Regions from separate parts of the Sinorhizobium sp. CB7 genome, predicted to be linked through region 2. Evidence: predicted binding sites of a transcription regulator. Region 2 holds the regulator's gene; each other region holds the start of a gene.

Region 1 (5,112 bases), on a different contig from region 2:
ACATCCCAGGATCCGCTCCGCATTCCTGCGCCAGCCTATCTGCCGGCTGCGGCGCTTCAGCCAGTCGATCGGCAATACCGAGCGAGGCTGCCACCGAAATCATCCTCGAGATCTGAAATGACCGGACGAATGTCGCCATCTCCGCAAATCCGCCGGTATCGCCAATGCCCTTCGACATGCCGTCCTCGCTATTCTTCGCGCTCTCAGAAGCCCTTTGTTAGTGTAGCACAACAACGGCTGGAATCGGACAGCGCGATACACGGCGGTGGCCATGATGGGCTCATCAGGAATCGTCACCCTGCTCGAACTTCAACCGCATCTCCTTTGCCGGCATGAAGCCGAGGGATGCATAGACCGCCTCGCCCGCATCCGAAGCATGGATAACGACCGTCGTACAACCGATGGATCTGAGATACTGCACGGCATGGTCGGTCAGCCTTTTCGCGAGCCCCTGTCTGCGATGATCCGGCTCGACGAAGACGCTCCAGATATAGCCGTGCTGACGGAATGCCGGCTTGATGATTTCCGGGAAGGGAGACATATGTTTTTGGCACGAGGCGGAACCGACGACCTTGTCGCCGGATACCGCCAGAAATGACGCAAGTTGCCGCCTCTCGCGGCCTTCGGCAATAAAGCGGGAGATCCGCTCTTTTGCGTCCTCCTGAATATGATCGGTTGGTGTGCCGTAGCTTTCCCATATTCCAAGATAATGCCGGACGAGAATGTGATCCTCCGCCGGCGTGGCCAGACGTATGTCCATGCAGGTTCCCCTCTGCGATGCGCCACTTCAGTCTACACGTTTATCGCGTGTATCGGCAATATGGGTGCCGTGTTAAATGCGTATCTAAATCCTCAGCTTTACCCCTTGAAACGCTGAATTTATTCACTAAATCGATATTACCGGCCGCCAAATGGGGCTGGTGTGTCGGGGAGCCGCTCTCTTCGGCGGCTTCCTTCTATCCATGTTGCTTCCAAGGAGGATATGGCTATGAGGACAGCATTTGATTTCTCCCCCTTCTACCGCTCGAGCGTCGGCTTCGACCGCATCTTCGATCTGCTCGACGACGCAAATCGCGCCGCGCCCATCGATAACTGGCCACCCTACGACATCATTCGCACCGGCGAAGACCAATACCGGGTGGCGATAGCAGTCGCAGGCTTCAGCCAGGATGAAATTTCGATCATCCATGAGCGGAATATGCTCGTCGTCAGCGGCACAAAGGCCGATGAAGAGAAGGCTGAATATCTCTACCGCGGCATTGCCGGCCGCAACTTCGCGCGCCGGTTCCAGGTCGCCGACCATGTAACGGTCACAGGCGCAAGCCTCGTCAATGGGCTTCTGGCGATCGATCTCGTACGCGAACTGCCGGAAGGTATGAAGCCGCGCAAGATCGAGATCGCTCGAGACGACTCGCCCGCTGCCGGGGTTCACCAGATCGAAGGCGAAAAACAGGTAGCATAGCAGTCAATATCTCACATGCTTTGACGCCGGCGGTCGCCGGCGTCAGTTGAATTGAAAGGAGCTGAATAATGAATGTACGTGATCTCATTCCCTGGGGCCGCAGCAGTCAGGCTCCAATTTCCTATCGCGACATCGAGCGGAACCCTTTCCTGGCCCTGCATCGGGAAATGAACCGCTTGTTCGATGATGCCTTCCGCGGATTCGAACCGCGCTTGCCGACAAGCTTCGGAAGCTTTCCGGCGTTTGGCGCCAACTGGCCGAATGTCGAAATCACCGACAAGGATCAGGAAATCCTGATAACGGCGGAATTGGCCGGACTTGAGGATAAGGACGTCGAAATCCTGCTCGACAACGGCGTGTTGACGCTGCGCGGGGAAAAACGCGCCGAGAGCGAGGACAAGGACAAACAATTCTCCGAGCGGTTCTACGGCCGCTTCGAACGCCGGATTCCGTTGGGCTACGAGATCGACGAGAGCAAGGTCGATGCGACGTTCAAGAACGGCGTCTTGCGGATTGCTTTGCCGAAGACGGAAAAGGCACAGTCGGCCGGCAAACGAATTGCGATCAACACCAAATAGGCGTCAGGAAATGAAATCCTGAAGCGGGCGCGCCGGTCCCGATAGAGCGTCGTGTCGAACGCGGCGCTCGATGCCGTTGCGCTTGTCCATCGGCAGCCATTGAGCTGACATTTCAAATCGCATGAAGAAATGCAAGCCGCGCTATAATTCCAAAGCTACCGCAGTCCGCCGATATCAGGACAGTCCAACCTGCAAGGCCAATTCATTATTTCTTTCCTGTAATTAGCAGTCTATATTACAGAGTGCTAATTTTTTCATTTCTTCCCCTTGAAAATGAAAATCTTCAAACCAGATCATTATCGCCGAACGCTCGACAAGAAGCGCGGCGGCTATCCGGGCTGGGGCTCCGGTCTGGGAGGAGGAGCATCAAACATAATCGTCACTTGTCCAGGAGGAAGACATGACGTTCCGACCGCTTCACGATCGCATTCTCGTCCGCCGCGTCGAGTCCGAGGAAAAGACCAAGGGCGGCATCATCATTCCCGATACAGCCAAGGAAAAGCCGCAGGAGGGCGAGGTCATCGCCGTAGGTCCCGGCGCGCGCAACGAGGCTGGCCAGATCCAGCCGCTTGATGTCAAGGCGGGAGATCGCATCCTGTTCGGCAAGTGGTCCGGCACCGAGATCAAGATGGACGGCGAGGACCTTCTGATCATGAAGGAAAGCGATGTCATGGGGATCATCGGGGCCGAGGACGCAGGGGAGCAGGCCGCCTGAACGCGGTATCTGCCGTCACGCTAGCCGTTTATAAGGAGTGAGGAAATGGCTGCAAAAGAAGTCAAATTCAACGTCGATGCCCGGGAGCGCATGCTACGTGGCGTCGATATTCTCGCCAATGCCGTCAGGGTCACGCTTGGGCCGAAGGGCCGCAATGTCGTCATCGACAAGTCCTTCGGCGCACCGCGCATCACCAAGGACGGCGTTACGGTCGCCAAGGAAATCGAACTGGAAGACAAGTTCGAGAACATGGGCGCACAGATGCTGCGCGAAGTTGCTTCCAAGACCAGCGATGTCGCAGGTGACGGAACGACGACCGCGACCGTGCTTGCCCAGGCCATCGTTCGCGAAGGCGCCAAGGCCGTGGCTTCAGGCATGAACCCGATGGACCTGAAGCGCGGCATCGACCTCGCAGTCGAAGCATTGGTCGCCGAACTGAGGAAGAATGCCCGCAAGATCTCCAACAATTCAGAAATTGCCCAGGTCGGTACGATCTCGGCCAATGGCGATGCGGAGATCGGCCGGTTCCTGGCGGAGGCCATGGAAAAGGTCGGCAACGAGGGCGTCATCACGGTCGAAGAAGCCAAGACCGCCGAAACCGAACTCGAAGTCGTCGAAGGCATGCAGTTCGACCGCGGCTATCTCTCCCCTTATTTCGTCACGAACCAGGACAAGATGAGGGTCGAGCTCGAGGATCCCTATATCCTCGTTCATGAGAAGAAACTCTCCAATCTGCAATCCATGCTTCCCATTCTCGAAGCCGTCGTCCAGTCCGGCAAGCCGCTCCTCATCATCGCTGAAGACGTCGAAGGCGAAGCGCTTGCAACGCTCGTCGTCAACAAGCTGCGTGGCGGCCTGAAGATTGCTGCCGTGAAGGCCCCGGGCTTCGGCGATCGCCGGAAGGCCATGCTCGAAGATATTGCCATCCTCACCGGTGGTACCGTCGTCTCCGAAGATCTCGGCATCAAGCTTGAGAATGTCACGCTGAACATGCTCGGGCGCTCAAAGAAAGTGGTCATCGAGAAGGAAACCACGACGATCATCGACGGTGCCGGTTCGAAGCCGGATATCCAGGGCCGCGTCGCTCAGATCAGGGCACAGATCGAGGAAACCACCTCCGACTACGACCGCGAGAAACTGCAGGAGCGCCTTGCCAAGCTCGCTGGCGGCGTCGCAGTCATCCGCGTCGGCGGCTCGACGGAAGTAGAGGTGAAGGAGAGGAAGGATCGCGTCGACGATGCGCTGCATGCGACCCGTGCAGCCGTTGAGGAAGGAATCCTGCCGGGTGGCGGCGTGCCCTTGCTGCGCGTCATCAAGGCTCTCGATAGCCTCAAGCCCGAGAATCCGGACCAGCGCGTCGGCGTCGACATCGTCCGCCGCGCGATCGAGGCTCCTGTTCGCCAGATTGCCGAGAACGCGGGCGCGGAAGGCTCGATCGTCGTCGGCAAGCTGCGCGAGAAGACGGACTTCTCCTTCGGCTGGAATGCTCAGACCAACCAATACGGCGACCTTTACGCGATGGGTGTGATCGACCCGGTCAAGGTCGTACGCACCGCCCTTCAGGACGCGGCCTCCGTCGCGGGCCTGCTGGTGACGACGGAAGCCATGGTCGCCGAGAAACCGAAGAAGGAGGCGCCTCCGGCCATGCCGCCGGGCGCGGGCATGGACTTCTAAATTCTCAATATCGGCCCGCCACCTCTCGGGGCGGGCCTCAGGAGAGGTGAGCCACCATGGTGAAGACGGTCATGGGGCGACCCGAGGAGCCGTTGAATTCCCGGGATCTGGCGTTATGCCAACGCGTATTTGACACCGTGCGAACAGAATTCGGGGCGCCGAAGGACTCGGAAGAGGCGCAAAGGATAGCCGCCATCGCCATCGCGCTCTATCGACAGGGCGTCCGCGATGAGGATCATCTCAGGCAGATGGTCGAAGCCGCACAAAGCCTGACTTTGCGTCAGTTAATACCTGGCGAAGCGAGGACGCCGCGTCGGACAGGACGCGCCCCGGTCACCCTGTCATTTCGAACCGGCACCTGATCGCGAGCGATTTCAAGGATCACTTGTGGAGCGGCATGAGCGCAGCCGAGGATGCAATGCGCTCGATCGCCAAAAGAACTGGCTGCCCTCACCTTATATCCCCGCATACCACTCGTAGCCGCGGTCTTCCCAGAAACCGCCCTTCCCGCCCCAGATACCGGCGAAGCTGTCCCTGATCTCGAGGCGCATCAAATATTTCGCGTGCTTATAGCCGAGCTGCCGCTCGACCCTAAGCCGGAGCGGAGCGCCATGCGGAACATCAAGATCCTTGTCGTTCAGCGAATAGGCAAGGATCGTCTGCGGGTGAAAGGCGTCGATCAG
Region 2 (5,112 bases):
AAAATTTCTTAAGTGACAGTTGACTTTCCGGCCGCTCACGGATAGAAGCCCGCCGCAATTGGTGCACGATGCCGCTGTGATCTTATCCCCATCATCCTGAAGGCGCCCCGCAGACGCGATTTGTCTTAGATTGAGTGAAGTGCTTGGATGAGCTTGAGGCTTGGCGTAAACTGCTACGCGCAAACCACTACAAGAAGGGAAACTCCATGAGTGTGCGTGTATCCGGTAAACATATGGATATTGGCGATTCCTTCCGGCAACGGATCGAAGACCAGATCGGTGTGGCCGTCACGAAGTACTTCGACGGGGGGTATTCCGGCCAGGTTACCGTGGAAAAAGCCAATTTTCGCTTCTCAGCCGATTGCAAGCTTCACCTCGACAGTGGTGTCGTGCTGCATGCGGCAGGAGAGGCGACCGATCCACAATTGGCGTTCGATGCCGCATCGGAGCGCATCGAGAAGCGCCTGCGCCGCTACAAACGCAAACTGAAGGACCACCACGCCGGAAACCAGCTGAACGGTTCTGCCGAAGTCTCTTATATGGTCATGGATGCGGTTCCGGATGAAGCGGAGGAAATTCCTGACGATTTCGCCCCGGCGATCATTGCGGAAAGCACGAAGCAGCTCAAGACAATGTCGGTCGCGACAGCCGTTATGGCACTCGACATGACGGACGAGCCCCTGCTGCTGTTCCGTAGCCCCGGCAACGCGCATTTGAATATCGTATATCGCCGGCATGACGGTAATATTGGCTGGATCGATTCAGCCAATATCAAAGGCTGAGAAGTGAGGCGACGAGCGGCGGCCAGCACTGCCGCTTTCTCATCATCTCTCTCGGCGACAGAAGGAAAAAGAAATGGCATTGGCAGATTTGCTGCACCAGGATGCGATTATTCCCGCCTTGAAGGCAAACTCCAAAAAACAACTGCTTCAGGAATTGGCGGCCAAGGCCTCCAAACTCACCGGCTTACCGGAACGGGAGATCTTCGACGTCATCCTGCAGCGCGAGCGCCTTGGCTCGACCGGAGTTGGAAACGGGATCGCCATTCCGCACGGCAAACTCAACAGCATCAGCTCGATCGCGGGAATTTTTGCAAGGCTGGAAACGCCGGTTGATTTCGAGGCGCTGGATGACCAACCGGTCGATCTGGTCTTTCTTCTGCTCGCCCCGGAAGGGGCCGGCGCCGACCATCTGAAGGCGCTCTCACGGATAGCACGCGTTCTGCGCGACCAGGATCTCGTGACGAAGCTTCGTGCAACGGACTCCGCTTCGGCAATCTACGCCTTCCTCAACGAAGAACAGGCTTCCAACGCCGCCTGAGCAATTCCAGGAAGGGTGCGAAGCGGTTTTCCGTCCGGAATTGCATAAACAAAAGGTTAGAGCGGTTCTGCGTTTCCGTGAAAAGCTAAAGCCTGTCGCGTGAAAAGAGATTCACGCGACAGGCTTTAAACTATTGTTTTCATGCATGTCGTTGCCGCAAAACCGCTGCATACTTTTGCGCGACATGCACTAAATGGCTCCCGGACATTCTGCGTTCAAGCGGAATCATTTGCACGCCGCGGTCCAAGTCTTCAGCCTATGCATCAAGAAAAGAGACGCCTGAGCAATCAGGCGTCTTTTTCGTCAAGCGGGCTTACTCCAGGTTCGGCGGCAACGGCTTCGGCCTTCGGTCCGCCCTTGGCCACACCGACCATCGCCGGTCGCAGCACGCGCTCGCCGATCGTGAAGCCTGCCTGGACGACCTGAACCACGGTATTGTTCGGAACCTCGGTGTTCGGCACCTCGAACATCGCCTGGTGGAAGTTCGGATCGAACTTCTGGCCGACCGGCTCGATCTTGCGAACACCGTGGCGCTCCAGCGCTGACAGCATCGAACGCTCGGTCATCTCCACACCCTCGATCAGGGCGTTGAGGCCAACATCGGCACCAGCGCGTGCTTCCGCCGGAATCGCATCGATTGCGCGACGCAGATTGTCCGAGACGGCGAGCATATCGCGGGCAAAGCCGGCGATGGAATAGGATTTGGCATCTTTCACGTCGCGTTCCGTGCGACGGCGCAGATTGTCCATTTCCGCTGCGAGGCGAAGATAGCGATCGCGCAGTTCGGCATTCTCTGCCTTGAGGAGGTCCAACGGATCCGGCTGAACCGCGGCTTCCTGTGCAACATCACCGTTGGATACGGTTTCGGCAGCCGTATCGGCCGCAGTTGCGTCAGGTCCGTTTTTCGTCGTTTCGTCGGTCATGACGTTCTCCGGTTGATGGGTCTTGGGATGTGCCCGATATCGAGGTTTGGCCCGAAAAAATCAAGACTTCGTGACAAAGAAGAGAAAAATCGGTGTTTCCATTTCCAGGCAGATCACAGCGATGCGCGCGAGAGGCGGGAAATGAGCTGAGCCGTATAATCCACCATCGGCACGATGCGTGAATAATTGAGACGGGTCGGCCCGATGACGCCGACGGCGCCGACGATGCGGTCATCCTCATCCATATAAGGAGCCACGATCAAGGAGGAGCCGGAAAGCGAGAAAAGTTTGTTTTCCGAGCCGATGAAGATGCGCACTCCCGGACCGCTTTCCGCAAGATTGAGGATTTCGATCAGGCTCTCCTTTTTCTCGAGATCGTCGAAAAGCATGCGCAGGCGATCGAGATCGGACGGATCGCCCACCCCCTCGAGAAGATTGGCCCGGCCGCGCACGATGAGCTGCGTCGGCTTGGCCGCGTCGGCATTGCCAGCCCAGACGGCGATGCCGCGCTCCACCAGATCCCGCGAAAGCGCATCCAGCTCGTGGCGGACGTCTTCCTTGAGTTTGAGCAATTGTCCGCGCAATTCCGGCAAGGTCTGGCCGCTCATATGCGCGTTCAGGAAATTCGCGGCTTCCACAAGTTGCGAGGAGGTAATGCCCGCCGGCAGCTCGATGATACGGTTTTCCACCTGATCATGTTCGCCGACGAGGACCGCCAGCGCCTTCGTGGGCTCTAGGCGAATGAACTCGACATGTTTCAGCACGGGATCACTCTTGGAAGTGATCACCAGGCCGGCGCCACGTGAAATGCCGGACAGCATGCGGCTTGCCTCGTTCATCATCGCTTCCATCGGCTTATCGCGACCTTGAGCCTGAACCTGACGATCGATGCTGGCGCGCTCCTCGGCCGAAAGATCGCCGATCTGCATGAAGGCGTCGACGAAAAAGCGCAGGCCCAGCTGCGTCGGCAAGCGGCCAGCGCTGACATGCGGTGAATAGATGAGGCCCAATTCCTCGAGATCGCTCATCACATTGCGAACCGAGGCAGGTGAAAGCGACATTGGCAAGAGGCGGGAGAGATTACGCGAGCCCAAGGGTTCGCCATGGTCAAGATAGCCTTCCACAATGCGGAGGAAGATTTCCTTCGAGCGTTCGTCCAGCGCAGCAACGACATCCGAAACCGGCGTTGTCGAGAACCCCATATAGCTTTCAAGTCCGTGCAATTAACCTTTAGGCGAATATAATCCGTCCGTTGCGCATGGCAAAAGGGAAAATGGCGAAAGAGAAAAATGCCGGTACGATGACGCTCGGTCGAAGAGCGTCCGCTTTTCCTTTTGCAAATGTACGCCGTCAATCGTAGAAGCGGTCAACCAACATCAGGAGAACGGCATGCGGCCATCAGGCAGAAAAACCGATCAGATGCGCAAGGTATCTTTCGAGCGCAATTTTTCCAAGCATGCGGAAGGCTCCTGTCTTGTGAAGTTCGGCGACACGCACGTGCTCTGCACGGCAAGCCTTGAGGAGCGCGTGCCGCAATGGCTGCGAAACGGCGGTAAGGGATGGGTGACGGCAGAATATGGCATGCTGCCGCGCGCGACCGGCGAGCGCACGAAGCGCGAGGCCGCAGCCGGTAAGCAGGGCGGACGCACACAGGAAATCCAGCGTCTGATCGGCCGCTCACTGCGCGCCGTTGTCGACCTTCAGGCGCTCGGCGAACGTCAGATCACGATCGACTGCGATGTCATACAGGCGGACGGTGGCACGCGCACCGCATCGATCACCGGCGCCTGGATCGCGCTCCATGATTGCCTGAAATGGATGGAAGCCCGCAACATGATCAAGGTCGATCGGGTGCTGAAGGACCATGTCGCGGCGATTTCCTGCGGCGTCTTCGCCGATCAGCCGGTGATCGACCTCGACTATCTCGAAGATTCCTCCGCCGAAACCGACGCCAATTTTGTCATGACAGGCGCTGGCGGCATCGTCGAAATCCAGGGGACAGCCGAGGGCACGCCCTTCAGCGAGGAACAGTTCACGACGTTGATGCATCTTGCCAAGGCGGGGATCGCCGAGCTGGTGGAACTGCAGAAGCAGGCGATTGCTTGAGGTGACGTCTTGATATCCCCTCGCCCTGCCCCCATCATCCTCTCTCCCCTAATGCATGTCGCGCAAAAGTGTGCAGCGGTTTTGCGGCAACGATATGCATGAAAAACAAAGAGCTAGAGCCTGTCGCGTGAATCTCTTTTCATGCGACAGGCTTTAGAACAGGAAGAGGGTTAGAAGGAGGGCGATCGGAGATGGCGGCTACGCAAGCAATTCTGGAAGGCATTCTGGAAACCGCGCTCTACGCCGACAACCTTGATGCGGCCGAGGCTTTTTACGGCGACGTTCTGGGTCTCGACAAGATCACACGCGCGGGAAACCGGCATGTCTTCTTCCGCTGCGGGCCGGGAGTGCTTCTGATCTTCAACCCACAGGAAAGCCTGAAGCCACCGGGACAGGGCTCCCTGCCCGTGCCCCCGCATGGCACCCATGGCAACGGCCATGCCTGTTTCCGGATTTCCCGGGACAATATCGATGTCATGGCGGAGAAATTGAAGGCTGCCGGCATCGCTATCGAATCTGATTTTCAATGGCCGAACGGCGGTCGTTCAATCTATTTCCGCGATCCGGCGGGCAACAGCCTGGAATGTGCGGAAGCCATCATCTGGCGTCTCGATTAAGGAACAATACATGCGCAAGCTCGATACCAGGACGATTGTGGTTGCCAGCCACAATGCCGGCAAGATCCGTGAGATCCAGGAGTTGATCGGTCCCCTCGGCTTTACCGCCAAGTCGGCCGCGGAGCTCAATTTCATCGAGCCGGACG
Region 3 (5,112 bases), on a different contig from region 2:
CCGTCATAAAGACTTCCGTCCGCGAGACGAAACCGCACGGCATAGATGCCGGATTTCAACTCCGCTTCTGGTGGAAGCCGCATGTTGGCCGTCGGGAATCCGAGCGTGCGGCCGAGCTTCTCGCCGCCGATCACCTCGGCCTCGATCGTATAGCGATAGCCGAGCAGGCCGGCAGCCTCCGCCACCTCGCCGTCGGCAAGAAGCGTGCGGATATGGCTCGACGAGATGACATCGGTATTTTCGTCGCGAAAGGCGTCGATCAACGTCACCCCGAAACCGTATCTATGTCCGGCATCCATGAGGAAAGCAGGTCCGCCCTCGCGTCCGCGGCCGAAATGAAAATCGAAACCGGTAACCACCTCGGATGCTCCGAGCCAGTCGATCAGGATGGAATGCACGAATTCGTCGGCGGAACGCTGCGAGAATTCGCGGTCGAAGGGATATTCGATCACCGCGTTGAAGCCCATGGCTTCAAGGATGCGGGCCTTGAGCGGAGCGGGCGTCAACCGGAACACCGGCTGGTCCGGCCGAAAGACGGTGCGCGGATGCGGCTCGAAAGTCAGAACGAGGGCGGGTATGCCCCGATCCTTTGCGATCTCCAGCGCCCGGTTCAGCACCGACTGATGACCGCGATGCACGCCGTCGAAATTGCCGATGGCTATGACGCCGCCCTTGAGGGTCTCCGGCAGCGGATCGCGGGTTTCATTGCGATGAAAGACGGTCATGCGATCATTTTCCGTTCAGATCAGGCAAGGCGTGTCAGCCACCACTTCGGGGTTGCCCCTTCCCGTTCCAGATAAGCATGCAGGATCGCCTCGTCGGTCTTGCCGTCAAGCGTATATTCCTTCGCGTGAATGCCACCGCTGACATAGAGAAGATCGAGACCATAACCGAGCGCACCGCGCACATCGGTCGGCATGCCGTCACCGATGGCAAGAACGCGCGAGAGCGGAAATTCGCCGCGCACTTCCTGGGCGGCCGAGAGCGCCGCCTCGTAGATCGGCGTATGGGGCTTGCCGGCAATGCGCGTCTCGCCGCCGAGCTGATGGTAATAGGCAGCCATGGCTCCGGCGCAGGGAATGATGCGATGCCCGCGCTCGACGACCAGATCGGGATTGGCACAGATCATCGGGATATGCCGCGCCTGAAAGGCCTTCAGCATGTCCGTATAGTCTTCCGGCGTGTCGGTCTCGTCATCGTAGAAGCCCGTACAGACGAGACTATCGGCCTCGTCCGCCTCGACGCGTTCGACATCCAGCCCTTCAAGGATCCCGAGATCGCGGGTCGGGCCGAGCAGGAAGACCTTCCTCGGTCCGACGGCGATGAGCCCGCGGGTGACATCGCCCGACGTGACAATACGATCATAGGCGCCGTCCGAGATGCCGATCTGGCGCAATTGCGTCACGACATGCGGCGCCACGCGCGGCGAATTGGTGATGAGCACGACCGTGACACCTTTGGCCCGCGCCCGTTGCAGCGCTTCGTCCGCTTTCGGAAAGGCATCGACACCGTTGTGCAATACGCCCCACACATCGCAGAGAACCACATCGTACCGGTCGCTGATTTCAGCGAGGTTCTCAATCTGCCTGGCCATTCCTACCTCGTCTCGTGATTTCATGCCGCTGACATTGCAAACCGACGCCGAGATTACAAGGGGGAAAGGCTACCCGGCACGCCTTTCTTGCCGCATTGCAACTGTGCTTTTGCGCATTGCACCATCTACAATGTCGATAACCTGATACGTTCGCATATCGCGGAGCTGCGCTGAATGTTCATGCCTCAGGAAGGTCACCTAGTGAGGGGCGTCTCCGCTCTCCGCTCTTGAAAAACACCGCCATTTTGATGCGCCGCATTAACCAAAGATCGCCGTTCTCCTTATTTTCGGCGCAAATTTCGTGACTGATCTTCTTGACTCAAAAGAAAGCCATCCCTAAATGCTCGGCCGTTAGCACTCGAGAGAGACGAGTGCTAACATCCTCCATGTGGATCGTCTCCGATCCGCGAATGTCATTTGATCGAGGGATTAGACAATGGCAAGCACCAATTTCCGTCCGCTCCATGACCGCGTCGTCGTGCGCCGCGTTGAGTCCGAAGAAAAGACCAAGGGCGGCATCATCATTCCCGACACCGCAAAGGAAAAGCCGCAGGAAGGCGAAATCGTCGCCGTCGGTTCCGGCGCTCGCGATGAATCCGGCAAGATCGTCGCTCTCGATGTCAAGGTCGGCGACCGCGTCCTCTTCGGCAAGTGGTCCGGCACCGAAGTCAAGCTCAATGGCGAAGACCTTCTGATCATGAAGGAAGCCGACATCATGGGCATTATCGGCTGATCCGGCCGACCCATTTTCCCGAAATAGCTGACGGGCCTCGCCCGGAACAACTCAAATTCAGGAGTTTCAAAACATGGCAGCTAAAGACGTAAAATTCGGCCGCTCCGCCCGCGAAAAGATGCTGCGCGGCGTCGATATCCTTGCTGATGCGGTCAAGGTCACGCTCGGTCCGAAGGGCCGCAACGTCGTTATCGACAAGTCCTTCGGCGCGCCGCGCATCACCAAGGACGGCGTCACCGTCGCTAAGGAAATCGAACTGGAAGACAAGTTCGAGAACATGGGCGCGCAGATGGTCCGCGAAGTCGCTTCGAAGACCAACGACGTTGCCGGTGACGGCACCACGACGGCAACCGTTCTTGCCCAGGCGATCGTTCGCGAAGGCGCCAAGGCTGTTGCTGCCGGCATGAACCCGATGGACCTGAAGCGCGGCATCGACCTCGCCGTTGCAGAAGTCGTCAAGGATCTCCAGGCCAAGGCCAAGAAGATCAACACGTCGGAAGAAGTCGCTCAGGTCGGCACGATCTCGGCAAACGGCGAAAAGCAGATCGGTCTCGATATTGCCGAAGCCATGCAGAAGGTCGGCAACGAAGGCGTCATCACGGTTGAAGAGGCCAAGACCGCCGAAACCGAACTCGAAGTCGTCGAAGGCATGCAGTTCGACCGCGGCTATCTCTCGCCCTACTTCGTGACCAATCCGGAAAAGATGGTGGCCGACCTCGAAGACGCCTTCATCCTCCTGCATGAAAAGAAGCTCTCCAACCTGCAGGCAATGCTTCCGGTCCTGGAAGCTGTCGTTCAGACTGGCAAGCCGCTCCTCATCATTGCTGAAGACGTCGAAGGCGAAGCTCTTGCAACGCTCGTCGTCAACAAGCTGCGCGGCGGCCTGAAGATTGCTGCTGTCAAGGCTCCGGGCTTCGGCGATCGCCGCAAGGCCATGCTCGAAGACATCGCCATCCTGACCGGCGGTACCGTCATCTCCGAAGATCTCGGCATCAAGCTTGAGAATGTTACCCTCGACATGCTCGGCCGCGCCAAGAAGGTCTCGATCTCCAAGGAAAACACGACGATCGTCGACGGCGCTGGCGCCAAGTCCGACATCGAAGGTCGTGTTGGCCAGATCAAGGCACAGATCGAGGAAACCACCTCCGACTACGACCGCGAAAAGCTGCAGGAGCGCCTTGCCAAGCTCGCCGGCGGCGTCGCCGTCATCCGCGTCGGCGGTTCGACGGAAGTCGAAGTGAAGGAAAAGAAGGACCGCATCGACGACGCTCTCAACGCGACGCGCGCTGCCGTTCAGGAAGGCATCGTACCGGGCGGCGGTACGGCTCTGCTGCGCTCTTCGGCCAAGATCTCGTCCAAGGGCGAAAACGACGACCAGGAAGCCGGCATCAACATCATCCGCCGCGCTCTGCAGGCTCCGGCCCGTCAGATCGCTGAAAACGCCGGTGATGAAGCTTCCATCGTTGTCGGCAAGATCCTTGAAAAGGGCGAAGACAACTACGGCTACAACGCTCAGACCGGCGTATACGGCGACATGATCGCCATGGGCATCGTCGACCCGGTCAAGGTTGTTCGCACCGCTCTGCAGGACGCAGCTTCGGTTGCTTCGCTGCTGATCACCACCGAAGCCATGATCGCCGAACTGCCGAAGAAGGACGCTCCGGCAATGCCCGGCGGCATGGGCGGAATGGGCGGAATGGACATGATGTGATAGGGCTTAGGCCTTATCACGTGAATATTCATCACGCTTTGCCTTGACAGAGTTCAGCGCGTCAGCGCGCTGGACGAAAGACAGGACAGCGAACTATCAGGGAGGGCGGTCTTCTTCAGGCCGCCCTTCCTGCGGTTTCCAACAACCGAAAGTGGAAGCCTTTGACGGGAGCCGGACGCACGAAACTGTCGTGAAGCTTGCGTCATCGTCATTTTTCCTGAGCGGACCAGTTTGTGAACTTTCTTCACATTTTGTGTCGTTTCAGCCGGTTCTTGCGATCAAATTTTCTCCAAATCGCCTATATCGCGATCTTTTTTGACACATTTTTGCGAAAATTTCTGTTTTGCGCTTGCTGCTGTGCAGCTTTCGCCGGCATTTTCCCTTAAAAAGTCATTGCCGTTTGCCCAAAAGCTCCTATAAATCCGCCCTGCAGTTAATGCTCGTTCCGAGATAATATTTCTGCATGCTAAGCCGCAGCGGAAGCAACGGCGTCAGGCGTGAACGTTCGGGTGCAAAAGCCACCGCGACATTTGAGAGCGAGCCTTCCGGGCAACCGGGTGGTGCAGCCCGGTCCAGTTCTGAGGAACATCGGACGGGCCCATGCGGCTACATTAAGCTTCAGCATGAGCATGATGCTCGCGCGATATCATGTTTCTGTGCTTGCCAAGCGTGTAGCGGGGAAGCCGTGCCTGACCGGGGAAGAGCTTGTTTAAGATCGCCAAAGCCAACGCCGCCGAGCCATTCGCCCCGGGATCATTCGGTCTGAACAATCATGACCATGAACTGCTGACTCAATTTTCGATGTCGGAAGGCTGGATCGGGGACATGGCGAGCGGCGTGATCAAACTCGGCGAGCGAAGCAGGATGCTTCATGGATTGAAGTCGGAAGACTGCGGCCTTCTGAGCCTCATGCGCTGCTACGATCCCCTGGACCGTTCCCGCATCCTGGAACTGTTCGAGCAGGCAGCCGCCCTTTGCTCATCCTTCTGCTTTTCCACCACAATCACCACATCCGGCGGGCAGCGTCAGCCGCTGTTCTGCATGGGAGAATCGACCGGGCTGGAAGAGAAATAT

What was found. Region 2 encodes HrcA, which represses chaperone genes, less so after heat shock. Its sites were predicted from a motif close to GTTAGCACTCNCNNNNNGNGAGTGCTAAC; they were not measured.
Region 1: the regulator HrcA is predicted to act here: its motif matches at 2,262-2,290, upstream of groES (co-chaperone GroES).
Region 3: the regulator HrcA is predicted to act here: its motif matches at 1,945-1,973, upstream of groES (co-chaperone GroES).

Annotation. Positions count from the first base shown of each region.
Region 1 is NZ_JAULLL010000017.1:106,219-111,330, forward strand. Features, by position in the region: gene AAE029_RS27325 (methyltransferase) at 1-178, opposite strand, end outside; gene AAE029_RS27330 (GNAT family N-acetyltransferase) at 284-760, opposite strand; gene AAE029_RS27335 (Hsp20 family protein) at 989-1,462, shown strand; gene AAE029_RS27340 (Hsp20/alpha crystallin family protein) at 1,531-2,040, shown strand; gene groES (co-chaperone GroES) at 2,441-2,755, shown strand; gene groL (chaperonin GroEL) at 2,801-4,429, shown strand; gene AAE029_RS27355 (hypothetical protein) at 4,486-4,791, shown strand; gene AAE029_RS27360 (molybdopterin-dependent oxidoreductase) at 4,885-5,112, opposite strand, start outside.
Region 2 is NZ_JAULLL010000007.1:115,751-120,862, reverse strand. Features, by position in the region: gene hpf (ribosome hibernation-promoting factor, HPF/YfiA family) at 207-782, shown strand; gene ptsN (PTS IIA-like nitrogen regulatory protein PtsN) at 856-1,320, shown strand; gene grpE (nucleotide exchange factor GrpE) at 1,608-2,243, opposite strand; gene hrcA (heat-inducible transcriptional repressor HrcA) at 2,357-3,445, opposite strand; gene rph (ribonuclease PH) at 3,633-4,349, shown strand; gene AAE029_RS14845 (VOC family protein) at 4,541-4,966, shown strand; gene rdgB (RdgB/HAM1 family non-canonical purine NTP pyrophosphatase) at 4,977-5,112, shown strand, end outside.
Region 3 is NZ_JAULLL010000009.1:159,842-164,953, reverse strand. Features, by position in the region: gene AAE029_RS18340 (bifunctional riboflavin kinase/FAD synthetase) at 1-725, opposite strand, end outside; gene AAE029_RS18335 (TIGR01459 family HAD-type hydrolase) at 746-1,594, opposite strand; gene groES (co-chaperone GroES) at 2,031-2,327, shown strand; gene groL (chaperonin GroEL) at 2,401-4,038, shown strand; gene AAE029_RS18320 (hypothetical protein) at 4,744-5,112, shown strand, end outside.